DNA from 3 places in the Bacillus sp. JJ1533 genome. Region 3 is predicted to be linked to each of the others. Evidence: riboswitches for the same ligand, from Rfam matches in the RefSeq annotation. Region 3 holds a riboswitch; each other region holds the start of a gene.
What was found. Region 3 has a riboswitch for thiamine pyrophosphate ahead of tenA (thiaminase II). Riboswitches for the same ligand answer to the same signal wherever they lie in the genome.

Region 1: it holds a riboswitch for thiamine pyrophosphate, as region 3 does, so the genes downstream of both, thiM (hydroxyethylthiazole kinase) here and tenA (thiaminase II) in region 3, are expected to answer to the same signal.
Region 2: it holds a riboswitch for thiamine pyrophosphate, as region 3 does, so the genes downstream of both, V7138_RS06885 (thiamine phosphate synthase) here and tenA (thiaminase II) in region 3, are expected to answer to the same signal.

Annotation. Positions count from the first base shown of each region.
Region 1 covers NZ_JBALOV010000053.1:61,535-64,818, reverse strand. Annotated here, with positions in the region: gene V7138_RS23815 (HAAS signaling domain-containing protein) at 1-593, opposite strand, end outside; gene V7138_RS23810 (PadR family transcriptional regulator) at 580-927, opposite strand; TPP riboswitch at 1,063-1,172, shown strand; gene thiM (hydroxyethylthiazole kinase) at 1,229-2,053, shown strand; gene thiE (thiamine phosphate synthase) at 2,040-2,687, shown strand; gene thiD (bifunctional hydroxymethylpyrimidine kinase/phosphomethylpyrimidine kinase) at 2,689-3,284, shown strand, end outside.
Region 2 covers NZ_JBALOV010000013.1:65,533-68,816, forward strand. Annotated here, with positions in the region: gene V7138_RS06880 (DUF4145 domain-containing protein) at 186-1,292, opposite strand; TPP riboswitch at 1,571-1,680, shown strand; gene V7138_RS06885 (thiamine phosphate synthase) at 1,799-2,401, shown strand; gene thiO (glycine oxidase ThiO) at 2,391-3,284, shown strand, end outside.
Region 3 covers NZ_JBALOV010000026.1:107,331-110,614, reverse strand. Annotated here, with positions in the region: gene V7138_RS13830 (ABC transporter ATP-binding protein) at 1-86, opposite strand, end outside; gene V7138_RS13825 (ECF transporter S component) at 99-683, opposite strand; gene tenA (thiaminase II) at 709-1,389, opposite strand; TPP riboswitch at 1,485-1,646, opposite strand; gene V7138_RS13815 (YbjQ family protein) at 1,726-2,040, opposite strand; gene V7138_RS13810 (hypothetical protein) at 2,021-2,227, opposite strand; gene V7138_RS13805 (sigmaY antisigma factor component) at 2,227-2,430, opposite strand; gene V7138_RS13800 (YxlC family protein) at 2,417-2,776, opposite strand; gene sigY (RNA polymerase sigma factor SigY) at 2,730-3,284, opposite strand, start outside.

The DNA.
Region 1 (3,284 bases), on a different contig from region 3:
TAAAGAGTTGCCCAGATTGCCGTCCAAAATAAGGCACCAAATACTTCAAATTTTGAAATTGCTTTTTTCTTAGGAATATAGGTGATATTTTTCAAATCATCTGGAGTCCATTTTTGAAGACTAGTTGTTAGAGGTTGGTCATCTTTTCCTTTATCTACTCTTTCGATAACAGCAAATACTATGGTGAACCAAAAGAATGTTTGAATTGAAACGTCAATGATTCTCCAAATCCCAGTGCCTATGATATCCAAAACGACATTAATAATCGATTCTCCACTTTGGTACCCGATAAAATATTCTGCAAACATCGTGATGAATGCAACAACCGCGGCAATCGGCACAATCATTTTTAACAAGTTTACATACACGTCAAAATAACGTGGACCAATAAGGTACATTGGTCGCTCTCGATAATTGTTAGCCAATTTTACAGGGCTCCCTAATTTCTCGAGTGCAGTTTTTACATCTGCTTCATTGTAATCATCTGGCAACATATCCTCGATGGTCGACCTTAGTTCAAGTGCGATATCGTCACGCATTTTTTCAGGAAGTCTTCTTGTTACCTCCTGAATATAGATATCAATCAGATTCATAATCTTCCTCTCCCTCTAGCAAGCTATATAGCTCTTTTGAACTTTGAATCCACTCCTTTTTTAACTGTAAAAAAATCTCGAGCCCGTATTCACTTAAAACATAGTATTTTCGGGGTCTGCTTTCAGACGTATCCCAACTGCTTGTGACCAATTCCTGTTTTTCAAGTCTGCGAAGCAAGGGATATAAGGTACTTTGGTCAATCGAAATTCCCGAACCCTCTAATAATTGAACAAGGGAATACCCATATTGCGGGGTTCGTAATTGACTTAAAACCGCCAGTGTCAATGTTCCTCTTCTAAGTTCAGTCATTAATGAGTTTAATAAGTTACTCATTCACCCACCTCATTTTTTATTACTATATGACATACAGTATTTGTTTTATACTATGTAACGTACACTATTGTTGTGACGAAAGCAATAAACCATTTTAATGACAGATTTTTTTCGTATGGTATAATAAAAACAATTAAATATAAATAGGGGAGCTCACACATGTGGGCTGAGAGTAAGCGAAACGTAGCTTTGACCCTTAACCTGATTTGGATAATGCCAACGTAGGGAATATAGTAAGTATGTGTATTCATGCGGTATATCTTTTTCAGGTATACCGCATTTTTATTTAGGAGGAGAAACAATGTTTGAGCAAATCATCAAAAATGTAAGAGAAAAAACACCGCTTGTACATAATATTACAAACTATGTGACGGTAAATGATGTTGCAAATATTGTGCTTGCTTGTGGAGGTTCACCGATTATGGCTGACGATCCAAAGGAAGTGGCGGATATTACAAGTATTTGTAACGCGCTGGTCATTAATATTGGAACATTGAATGAACGAACGATTGAATCGATGATATTAGCAGGAAAAGCTGCAAATCAATTGGGTCATCCTGTTGTTTTAGACCCGGTTGGGGCAGGGGCATCGAGCCTAAGAACGGATACGGTCTATCGCCTTTTAAACGAAGTAAAGTTTGCTGTAATCCGAGGGAATTTATCAGAGATAAAAACCGTTCATGCTGGTAGTGGCCATACAAAAGGTGTGGATGCAGCCGATGAGGATGTCATGAATGAAGGAAATATAAATGAAATGGTTCAATTTGCGAAAAGGGTAAGCAAACAAACAGATGCGGTTATTGCAATCACAGGTGCTATTGATATTGTTGCAAACCAGGAAGATGCTTTTGTCATCAGAAATGGTCATCCAATGATGTCTAAAATTACAGGAACGGGATGCATGCTTTCAGCGGTAGTGGCTGCTTATTGTGGTGCAAATCCTCAGGAAATTTTAAAGAGCACGGCCGCTGCGGTGAGCGCGATGGGGTATTGCGGAGAACTGGCACATCAAAAAGTTGAAGAACTAAATGGGGGCACCTCATCATTTCGAACCTATTTGATTGATACGATAAGCAAATTAGATTATACACTACTCCAAGGTGGGATGAACATTGAAAGTCGATAAAAATGAAATGCTATTATACGCAGTAACAGACCGTGCCTGGACAGGCAATCAGACTTTAATCGAGCAAGTAGAAGCAGCGCTACAAGGTGGCATTACTTTTCTGCAACTAAGAGAAAAAAAACTCGATTATGATGAGTTTTTACAGGAAGCAATCGAACTTAAAATGCTAACTGCTTTTTATCATGTTCCATTTGTGATTAATGACAATGTCGAGATTGCACTAGCATGTGATGCAGATGGTGTGCATGTTGGCCAAGGGGATATGCCTGTTGAAAAAGTCCGTGAGTTAATTGGAACGGATAAAATTCTTGGGGTATCGGCTCAAACTGTGGAACAAGCCATTGCTGCTGAAAAAGCAGGTGCGGATTATCTCGGGATAGGGTCTGTCTTTCCGACAAACACAAAGCTGGATGCGGAGCCGATGGCATTTGAAACTGTCCGAGAAATTTGCAGAAGCGTTTCGATTCCAATCGTTGCCATTGGAGGAATTAACAAAGAGAATGTTTTAGACTTGGCTGGAAGTGGGGTAGATGGAGTCGCTGTTGTGTCTGCAATCTTTGCACAGTCCGATATCACTACAGCCACTAAAGAATTGCGAGAACTTTCAACTGAGATGGTAAGGAGGGGAAATTAACATGAAAAAGGTCCTAACGATTGCAGGCTCTGACTGTAGTGGGGGTGCGGGAATTCAAGCGGATATCAAAACAATCACTGCTCATAAAATGTATGCGATGAGTGCCATTACGGCTCTGACCGCTCAAAATACCACAGGGGTATATGGCGTGCTTGATTCCACTCCTGAATTTGTTGGCCAACAGCTTGATTGCATAATGACTGATATTTTTCCGGATAGTGTAAAAATAGGGATGGTGTCCTCACCTGAAATTATTAACAAAATCGTGGAGAAAATAGAGGAATATCAACCTCGAAATATTGTGGTAGACCCGGTCATGATATCAACAAGCGGTAGCAGACTATTGAGTGAATCAGCAATGGATGCCCTCATTACGAGATTAATCCCTCTTGCGACCATTATTACACCGAATATTCATGAGGCTGAAGCCCTTTGTGGAATGGAGATTCGGACGAAGGAAGACATGCAAGTGGCGGCTCAAAAATTATCCGAAATGTATAAGGGTGCGATTTTAGTTAAAGGGGGTCATCTTGAGGATACAGCAGACGATCTCTTATATAGCAATGGGGAATTTACATGGTTCCCGGGAAGTCGTAT
Region 2 (3,284 bases), on a different contig from region 3:
TCGGCCATAAACTCAATTTTTATTAAATTTTACACTTAATTGTGAACGGATATTGTTTTGAAGCGAAATGATGATTATTCATTTTAATAGAGTGCTCTCGGGGATAATCAACACCTGAGGATATTGCCACTACAAAAAAGACACCTAGCAAGGGTGCCTTAGAAACCATAGGTAAGTAAACACGTTTACTTACCCTTCAACTGCCCAAACAATCTCCCTACATTCACAACTCCGACATTTTTATATTTTCCAAGAATCACCAACTCTTTTGGAAGGTGTCCAACAGTATGGATTCCGTCTTCATTTAATTGTTCTATGAGACTTGGAATTCCAGTAAATTCGTCCTTCGTTAGTGGTATTTTTTTCAGTGCATCTGTTAGGATAATGTAATCTGACTTATAAAATAAAAAAAGGTCACCAGGTCGTTCAAGGGTAACTTTTCTACGAATCTTTTCTTCTTCAATAAAGATTTTTAGTTCTTCAAACAATTGCTTGTCATTATTTTCATTGAATCGTTTCACATGCTTATGAAGGTTTTCGAGATTGCTAGGTAATTCACTCATGATTCGCGCCTGCTGTTCCGCACCTAATCTGATTAAAAAGGTCTCCGATTTATCAAACCGTTGTGGTAATAAAAAAGCATCACGTAGAAAATAAGGAACTTCAAGTGTGTCCCCTTTATATTCAATTGTACGAATCGTTGTGTACCCTGGCTCTGCCATTTTTTCTGGTTCAGCATCGGTTGAAGCAGAAACTTCATGGCGTGCTTTTTGATTTGTAGTTCCCTTTTTCATAGAAGCAACTAATAAACCCTCTAGTGATTTCAAACGGAGCTCCAATTCGGTAATGTCATAACGTTCTTCCTTCGGAGGTGTTGGATCCTGGTATTCCGGGACCTCAATCGATAATAAGGTGTACACTTCGACGAACCATCTGACAATCCTGTATATGGCTTCCCATGATAAAAGGGCTTCAGAAAAACGAAACTTTCGTTTGTCATGTGAGGCTTGATTACCTAGTTGACGAACTAGATGAAGAGCATCTCTTATTTCAGTTGTAAGAATTCCTTCATTATCTAAAATAGTGAGTCTCCCTTTTAATGTTATACGCGGATCTTCTTTCATTTTTTCATATTTCATTACTTGTTGAAGAATATTTTCAATAAGTACCCTTGAATGGGTAAGCATCGTACGTGGGCTCGAAAAGATGGTATTTTCTAATTCTCTCGCTAAAAAGGCTAGTTCCTTGGATATAGGTTCTAAAAATCTATAAAAATACGAAGATGAATTCATGACATGGTGTTCCTTTCCCGACCGCATAATGAAGGCCAGAATCTTTTTATATAGACTCAGGCCGTCTTTAAGATATTTATTTTAGATGAAATGAAGAGGACAATCAATGGTTTTTACACATTTAAACGTTTTGAAATTTTTGCGTATGAGGCAAAAACCAGGATAATCCGGGTACCACAATGGGACAACAAACCTGTCCTTCTGTCCCAACCTTTGATTCATATCCCTTTTCAATTCACCTTAATTGTGTTAATTTTAATATATAATTAAATATTTTGTATTTTCACTAGGGGAACTCTTGATAAGAGCTGAGAAAAAAGTAGTTACTTTGAAACCCTCATTACCTGAACAGGCTTGTACCTGCGTAGGAATGTGGTAAAGGCAATTTTGATTGTTTATGTACAATACAAACCACTTTCCTGCATTGGAGAGTGGTTTTTTGTTGTGCTTTTACCGTTCTATTCCTTTTAATGCTACAAGTAGACGAACGAAAACGGAGGAATCAGATGAAATTAATCGCTGTGACAGATGATCAACACACCGTAGAAGCTCTAGCTGAAAAAATTACCACGATTAAAGATGTGATTGATTTTGTACAAATTAGAGAAAAAACAAAGTCAGTCAGAGAACTTCTAACATTAATCGAGTCTTTACTCATTAATGGTGTGGAAAAAGAAAAAATCATAATAAATGACCGCTTAGATGTTGCATTATGTATGGGCATTCCTACTGTTCACTTACCTGAGCATGGACTTCCTATACAAATGATTAAACAACGGTACCCTCATATACGGGTTGGCTGCAGTGTTCATTCATTTGAAAAAGCAACAGAAGCTGAAATACATGGAGCAGATTATGTCCTCTATGGTCACTGCTTTGAAACAAGTAGCAAGCAGGGATTGCCTCCAAATGGGATTGAACCCATTCTACATATGAAAGAAGAAATGAAAATCCCTGTCTATGCAATTGGTGGCATAACGCTAGAAAACATTCAATCTATCAAACTTGTTGAGGCAGATGGGATAGCACTCATGTCCAGTATTTTTAACGCTGATAATCCCCTTTTGATAACCAAAAAACTAAATGAGGCGATTCAACATGAAGAATAATTATGAAGTAGTTGTTATTGGTGGTGGGATTATTGGTTCTTCTATTGCCTATTTCTTAGCAAAGGCACATGTAGAGGTGGCATTGTTTGAAGAGGGACAAATAGGAATGAAAACAACGAAAGCGGCTGCTGGCATGCTCGGTGCACATTCAGAAAGTGATGGTGATTACTCCCTCTTCTTCCCTTTTGCAAGATCAAGCCAACTGGAATACACCCGTTTAAAGGATGAACTATATGAAACAAGTGGTGTTGATATTGGGTATAGGACGGGAGGGATACTAAAGCTAGCTTTCACTAATGAAGACAAGCAAAATCTCGATTCGCTTCTTAAGCTGCCGACAGTCAAATGGTTGAACCGACATGAAGTTAAAAGGATGGAGCCTGAGATTAACGATGATGTACTAGGTGCTGCTTATATCCAAGATGATGTGAGTGTAATTCCTACCAGTACTTGTGAGGCTTTTGCAAAAGCCGCTCAGATACATGGTGCTTCTATTGTTGAAAATTGTTATGTATATGAAATCGACAAAAAGGATAGCAACTACATCGTTAAAACAGAAAAAGGCAATGTTGAAGCTAAGCATATCGTTATAGCTACAGGGGTTTATAGCAACAAACTATTTAAGAACCTTGGAATATCTGAACAGTTATCACCTGTTAAAGGAGAAAGTTTAATCATTCAACATCACAATCAGATGTTACAGCACACGTTGTTTTACGATAAATCTTACATCGTGCCAAGAAATAAAGGCAAGCTTGTCATTGGTGCAACGATGGTTCAGGATGACTGGAATGATTCAATTAGCCTACAAAGTGTTCAATTTTTAATTGATAAAGCAAAAGAGATGCTCCCCTCTTCTATAAACTGGAAGATTGACGGATTT
Region 3 (3,284 bases):
ATATGGCAAGATAAGTCCTTAAAAAGCAAGGACTTATCTCCAGGAAATGTTAAACGAAGGTTTTCTACAAAGGCAATTGATTCCATGTTCGACCCCTTTTATTTTTGATCTAGTGCATCAAAATCACTGCTGGATAGTGGGCGCACAAGTTTTGTTACTCCTGTCATTTCCAAGGCACTTACTAGATAGTAAGCAAATACACCGGCAAACAAGATGGAACCTACGAATCTAGCAACTAGGAATAAAATGAGATTCCAGGCAGCTAAGTCACCAATTTCTCCATATGCAAAATCCATTATTACTGACCCTAAACAAGAAGCTATAGCAGCCAAGACGACCACAGCAAGATTAAATTTTTTATATCGAAAAAGCATAAACACTGCTTCAGCAAACAGCCCCTGTACAACACCGTACAGCAGAACGGTTAGGCCCCATGGAGACCCTAAAATAAACTCACCTGAGGCAGCTGCAATTTCCGCCAGTAATGCAACACCAGGTTTACGAATCACAAGATACGCAACAGTCGCTGCTATAAACCACATTCCATATATTAACTGATCGGCATGTAGTCCAATTGGCTTTACAACATAATATAAAGAACCCCAAACAATATAAACAATTCCGAATGCAATGGCTATTACGATCGTAACCAAAATATCAGTTAGTTTTAATCCTTTGCTCATTAATACCTCTCCTCTTTTCCTTCGTTCATACAGACAGTTTTGGTTGAACAGGCCAGTTCTCTAATTGGTATGCCATTTCCCAAAATGAATATTCGTATTGACTACTAATCATAAAATGTTCTTTCATGCGGTCACGGTCGGCTTGCGTTGCTTTTTCTGCTAATTCATTTACTCTATCAATCTGTTCTTCAACTAGTTCTTTAAACCAATCCCCACCATACGCCGCAATCCACTCCTGGTAAATCGGTTCTTCTGGTTTGCAATCTTTAAGTCTTTCACCAATTTCATAATATAGCCAATAACAAGGCAATAAGGCAGCAATTATATCACCTAAATGACCAGAATAAGCGGCTCGATACAAGTGTGATGTATATGCATATGCTGTCGGTGCGGGTTTGAAGTTTTTTCTTTCTTCCTCCGTAATCCCAAGTCTTTCCGAAAAACTTTTATGCAGCGCTAGTTCGGCCTCGTAAGTTCCTTGAGCATGAATAGCTAGCCGGTTTGTCGTATGTAAATCCTCTGCCTTTGCTGCACCTAAAGACTGTACTTTTGCAAAATGAGTTAAGTAATAGGCATCCTGCAAGACATAGTAGCGGAAACACTTAATTGGTAATGTACCGTCTCCAATCCCTTTGACAAATGGATGATCAAAGCTTGCCTCCCAAATGTCGTTTGCCTTTTTACGAATTTCTTCTGAAAATAACATGTTTATTTTTCCTCCCTTTACTTATTTGCAAAATAAAAAACCACCTTCTTTAGCAACGTAAAGAAAGTGGTTTGGATTTTTTCATAAAAATACAAAAAGACCGTTCCCCACTTCCCTACGCTGGTATCAACCAGATCAGGTTCTAAGGGTCTCGAGGTTATGATAAATCAATCCTCAATCTCAGCCTTACAGTAAACGTTTTATAGGTATTAACCTATCAATACATATACTTTTTAAAGGCACCCCTAGTGGAATTACAATTTTTTATGCAATTTTCTTATTTCCAATCATAGCATGTTGGAAATAATTATCAAGACTTTTTTTAAGGTTTACTTTTTACTCTACATAAACTGCTGTTCCATATGCAATAATTTCAGATGCATTTTGCATAACAGATGAGGTTTGTAGACGCATCGCGATAACTGCATTGGCCCCCTTTGCCTTCGCGTCATCTGCCATTCGGCCAATTGCCTTTTGACGGGCTTCTTCCAGCATTTCAGTGTAATCGGAAATTTCTCCACCAACAATCGTTTTTAGTCCTGCCATAATATCTTTACCAATATGCTTGGACTGAACCGTAGCACCTCTTACAAACCCTTTTAATTCTTTTATTTCTTTACCAGGCACAAAATCAGTAGTCACGATAATCATTCTGGTCATCCTCCTCTTTCTCTCGTTTTCGTTCCCACACTAATAATGCAAATAATAGAACAATGGCAACCATGTAAAACGCATAGAACGTCAGCGCCTTTGAAATATCAATAAATAAAAATACAATTCCAATGATTTGTCCAACAACGGCTATCATCAATACAATATATTTCGCAACATTCCCCATCAGTACCTACCTGCTCCGCGTCGATAAATTTTCCTTGCAAATATGAGATAAAAGATAAGTGGTAGTGGCGTTTGGATTAATCCCCATATTCCCCAAAACCAATAATTATGGCCCCGCTTTCTCGCATCTAAAAATAACCATAAACCTTGAATAAGTACGATAATCACAACTACTAAAAAAAGAAGGGTATTATTCGTATTCATGGACAATCACCCGTTTTCGATAACGAAAGAAACTATACACTGGCAAGCTAATTGTTGCAATACCTTGGATGATGATGAATACAAGCGGCAGTTGGAAGAATGCAGTTATTAAACATGTCATCAAGAATAAAGCAACCAAAATAAATGCGGTTAAATCTCGTCTAAATTTCTTCTTTTGCTTTTGTTGTTCAACTACAACCATTTGTTCAAATACTTGTAGATCAGGAGTGAAAACCGGGTAATGATGATCTATTCTAGTAAGAGCTTCATTTATTTCTTGAATTGTTTCGATATCTTCTTCATGTCGTGGTTCGTTCTTTAGAAGGACTAGTTTGTTTTTCTTCATTGGGTCTCAACTCCTTTCTTACTGTTTGAATTCCATTATGTATTCTTGATTTCACAGTTCCGATGGCGATATGAAGCATATCCGCTATTTCTTCATACGAATACCCATAGTAATGTTTAAGAACAATTGGAATCCGAATTTCATCAGAAAGCCTACCTAACGCGTTAAGAACATCATTCCAATCCTCTGACTGGTTTTCAAATTGCCACTTCATTTTACGTAATGCTTGTTCCTGTTGCTGATAGTTTTGTTCACGCTTCTTTTTTCGAAGGTCATCAATGTAAAGGTTAGTCGCAATCGTGATAAGCCATGAGGAGAATTTTGATTTACCATTATACATTTTGATTTTTTCCATGCTTTTCATCATGGCTTCCTGTGCCAAGTCCTCTGCAATATCAGGCTTCATTGTAACTTTGATTAAATACTTAACTAAAAAAGGATAATGCTCTTTAAAAAGCATGGCAAACGCAAGTGTGTCACCACGCTTTGCACTGCGAATTAGTTCCTT